2 regions of the Cobetia sp. PS-4MA genome follow, and region 2 is predicted to be linked to the other one. Evidence: riboswitches for the same ligand, from Rfam matches in the RefSeq annotation. Region 2 holds a riboswitch; the other holds the start of a gene.
What was found. A riboswitch is a leader RNA that binds a small molecule or an ion and turns the genes downstream of it on or off. The one in region 2 is predicted to bind thiamine pyrophosphate.

Region 1 (2,199 bases), 1.6 Mb from region 2:
CAATGGCAGCAGGGTGCGCCGCAGACGAGGGATGAACGCCAGTGCCAGCGCGGTGCTCAGTCCGAGAAGGACCCCCAGTACCAGCCCGCCAAGAATCTCGGCGAAGGTGATGCCGGCGTGGTGTGCCAGCATCGGAGCCTGACGGACCAGCACCTCCGCGACTGCCAGTGGCGCTGGCAGGATGTAGGGCGGCACGGCCGTGGTGATGATCACCAGTTGCCAGAGTCCCAGCAGGACGGCGGCGCTGATGGCGAGATGACGCAGGGCATGCAGGCGTTTCATGGCGTCTCCTCGCCGTCGCGCAGGCGTGTGATCAATTCGGACTGGGCCTGCTGCAGGGCGGGCAGGTCCAGCGGCACCGGGCGAGGCGGCGAGAGCCCCGGCAAGCGGTCGAGCACTGCCCCCTGCTGGCTGTCGCGGCCCGGACGCAGTACCAGCAGTTGGTCGGCCAGGCGCAGCGCCTCGAGCGGGTCATGCGTGACCATCAGCACGGTGCGTCCGTCCAGCAGCCGGCTGGCGAGATCATGCAGTTCGAGTCGCGTGATGGCGTCCACTGCGGAGAAGGGCTCATCCATCATCACCACTGGAGCCTGCTGGTAGAGCGTCCGCGCCAATGCAACGCGTTGGCGTTGGCCGCCGGAGAGGGCGTCTGGCCAGGCCTGCTCGCGCCCCTCCAGACCCACCGCTGCCAGCAGTTCGCGGGCCCGCTCGGTATCGCGAGGGCGACGATGGAGGTCATCTCCCAGACACAGATTGTCCAGCACCCGGCGCCAGGGCAGCAGCAGGTCCTGCTGCGCCATCCAGGCGACGCGACCCGCCAGTGGCTTGCCGTCATCGGTGGTGAGTTCCAGCGTGTGATGGTCGGGCATCTCGAGGCCGGCCAGCAGGCGCAGCAGTGAGCTCTTGCCACAGCCCGAGCGGCCCAGCAGGGCCGTCCAGCTTCCGGCATCCAGACGCGCCGACAGATCACGAAACAGCGTATGGCTGGCGTAATCGATGCGGGCGTTGTTGAGGGAGAGTCCCAGCGACACAGTGTCATCCGTGGTCAGGCGGCATGCCGAGGGGAGGAAGCACGCAGGGCGCCTGACGCTTGGGCAGGTGACCGGAATTCCCTCCGCCGGTATCAACCGGATCAGGTTCCAGGGGTTGCCATGCGACGTGACGCATCGGCTCTCAGCCCACTTTCGGGCACCCCCATCCAGGCCGACAGTGTACCGTCACCTGCCCGCCGGTTGCATCCCTGCCATCGTCGGGGTGGCTGTCGTGTGGCTATGCTGCATGGCCCGGTGTTGGGTATGCTATCGAGGTATCGCAGCCTCAAGGAGATCAACATGCCTGATACCCCGGATCTCTCGACCTGCTCCAGCGGTTATCCCGTGCCACCGCGGCGACCCGTGATGCCAGACGCGACATCCGTGCCCAATGGCTGGCCGGAGGATGCGCTGACTCGCCGTCTTTCCACCTATCTGGGGCATGCGCTGGAGCCGCTGGCACTTGCCTGGCCGGATAGTGCCAACTGGTTGTGGCGACAGCGTGGCGGCACCCCCGGCCTGATCAAGCTGGCGCGGACCGGCCCGGATCACGACCCCTTCTGGCGAGCGATGCGCGGTGTCTTCGGCGCCGATCGCTGGGCGCAACCTGAGGCCCTGACACGGCTGGCGGGCGCGTTGCCGGCGCGTTTGCCCATCCCTCCGCTGCCGCTGACCTATCTGGGACGTCTCGATGGCGCGCCCGTCTGGCACCTGCCGTGGTCCAGCGGTCAGCCCAGTGATCTCAGTGACACCTTCTGTGAGTTGCTGGGAGATCAGGTCGGGCGGCTGCATCAGGACACCGTGTCCGGCTTTGGCCAGCCCCTTGCCCAGCCCATGCCGCTGCTGCATTGGAATGCCCGCGTGACGCGTTTTCTCGCGCGCCATCCCCTGTCCCACGAGCTGGGGGACCTGCCATCACGCACCTTCTCGCATCCCGCTCGCGCCGTCTGGAGTCTGCCGGACCTGCGCGCGGACCAATATCTGTGCGCCGCCACCGGCTGGGTATGGAGCGACTGGGAGGCACTGGTGTGGGCTCCGATCGAGTTCGACTGGGCACTGATCGAGTTGTTGCTGGAGACGCCGAGTCAGCGTGAGGCCTTCCTCGCCGGTTATTCGCGTCATGGGCGCATGGTCGATATCGACGGTCAGCGTGAGCTGTGCCGAGCCC
Region 2 (2,199 bases):
CTGCAGATTGCCGGACCTGACCACGCTCGAGCCAGACCTTTGCCACTCCATCACGGATTGGCAGCACGCTCACCGAGGGATGCGTCGATGCCCAGCTTTTCAGACCTGACCAGTGCCTGCGCCGAGGAATGGCGCGACTATCTCGAGCATGACTTCGTTCGCCAGCTCGGGGAAGGTCGTCTGCCAGAGGAGTCCTTCCGCCATTACCTGCAGCAGGACTACCTGTTCCTGATCCACTTCGCGCGCGCCTGGGCGCTGGCCGCCTACAAGAGCCGCACCCTCGCGGAGCTGCGTCAGGCCACGGCCAGTCTCGACACCATCCTCAATACCGAGCTCGATCTGCATATCGGCTACTGCAGCGAGTGGGGCATCAGCGAGGATGACCTGAGTGAGCTGCCGGAATCCCGCGCCACCCTGGCCTATACCCGTTACGTGCTGGATTGCGGCCAGCGCGGCGATCTTCTCGATCTTCACGTGGCGCTCGCGCCCTGCCTGATCGGCTACGGCGAGATCGCCGAGTGGCTGCTGGATCAGGACACCACCGAGATCGAGGACAATCCGTACGCGGACTGGATCGCGATGTACTCCAGCGATGACTTCAAGGAAGCGGTGGACGCCGAACGAGAATGGCTGGACGCTCGGCTCTCGGAGGTCTCGGAGCGCCGGCTGGGCGAACTGGTGGATGTCTTCCGCGATGCGACACGTCTCGAGATCGACTTCTGGCAGATGGGCCTTGATCGCGACTGATCCGTGGCTGGCCGTCGCCTGACAGGCCGCGCCAGCGCGAACGGAAGACACACCGATTTTCATCGGCCTGGGGACGTGGTCCTCTCGCCAATCATCCAGACACACCACAGGCCATCAGAGCCTGAATGCGAGCACGATGACCTGGGCCAGCACAACGCTCAGCACAGGTCATGCCCGCATTGAATTCTGAGCACGCTTGACGGGGTGCCGGTGGAACCGGCTGAGATCCTGCATGCATCACCTCGCCGCCAAATGGGCGAGGCTGCCAGCAAGGGGTCCCGTGGAACCTGAACCGGTTAGGACCGGCGTAGGAATCAAGCTGATGGTCAGCCGCTGCCCGCGGCCGCCTCGCTCCCGGGCCACCTGTTGGCAAGGAGTCGGCGATGGCCATCCTCTCCCTGCGCACGGTCTTCCCATGATGACGTCTGCCGTGACGTCGCCCTTTGAGGAGACCTGCATGAGCACTACCCCCACGACTCAAGATCCGCAAGCCACCAACGCCGCCGAACCGTCGCTCGCCCCCCAACCTGAGGCTGCGCCGAAGGCGCGCGCCCGTGCCGGTCGCAAGGATGGCAGTCGCCATCTCGCCAGCGAAGCCCGCGTCGACGCCGCCGCCATCGCGCCGCTGAGCGGCTCGCGCAAGATCTACATCGAAGGCTCTCGCCCGGACATCCGCGTGCCCATGCGCGAGATCGGCTGCTCGCCGACCCAGACCTCCAGCGGTCTGGAAGAGAATCCGCCGATCGTCGTCTACGACACCTCCGGCCCCTACACCGACCCGGCGGTCGAGATCGACATTCGTCGCGGGCTGGCGCCACTGCGCGAGAAGTGGATCGAGGAACGCGGCGATACCGAACAGCTCAATCAGCTGAGCAGCGAGTATGGTCGCGTGCGCCAGGCCGACCTGCGCCTGTCGTCCCTGCGTTTCGAGCTGGACCACCGCCCGCGTCGTGCCCTGCCGGGCAAGAATGTCACCCAGCTGCACTATGCGCGCCAGGGCATCATCACGCCGGAGATGGAGTACATCGCGATTCGTGAGAATCAGCGTCGTATCGCGCTGCGTGAGGAATATCAGGGCAGCGACTCCGTCGAGAGTATTCTGGGCCACCAGCACCCGGGTCACAGCTTCGGCGCCAACCTGCCCGACGAGATCACCGCCGAATTCGTGCGTGAGGAAGTCGCGCGTGGCCGCGCCATCATTCCCGCCAACATCAATCACCCGGAAAGCGAGCCGATGATCATCGGCCGCAACTTCCTGGTGAAGGTCAACGGCAACCTGGGCAACTCGGCGGTCACCTCCTCCATCGAGGAAGAGGTCGACAAGATGACCTGGGCGATCCGCTGGGGCTCCGACACCGTGATGGATCTCTCGACCGGCGCCAACATCCACGAGACCCGTGAATGGATTCTGCGCAACTCTCCCGTGCCCATCGGCACGGTGCCGATCTATCA

Region 1: it holds a riboswitch for thiamine pyrophosphate, as region 2 does, so the genes downstream of both, AC26AR_RS05875 (ABC transporter ATP-binding protein) here and thiC (phosphomethylpyrimidine synthase ThiC) in region 2, are expected to answer to the same signal.

What each region holds. Positions count from the first base shown of each region.
Region 1 is NZ_CM173107.1:1,370,714-1,372,912, forward strand. Features, by position in the region: gene AC26AR_RS05870 (ABC transporter permease) at 1-282, opposite strand, end outside; gene AC26AR_RS05875 (ABC transporter ATP-binding protein) at 279-1,031, opposite strand; TPP riboswitch at 1,093-1,206, opposite strand; gene AC26AR_RS05880 (protein kinase family protein) at 1,332-2,199, shown strand, end outside.
Region 2 is NZ_CM173107.1:2,957,894-2,960,092, forward strand. Features, by position in the region: gene tenA (thiaminase II) at 88-747, shown strand; TPP riboswitch at 938-1,078, shown strand; gene thiC (phosphomethylpyrimidine synthase ThiC) at 1,205-2,199, shown strand, end outside.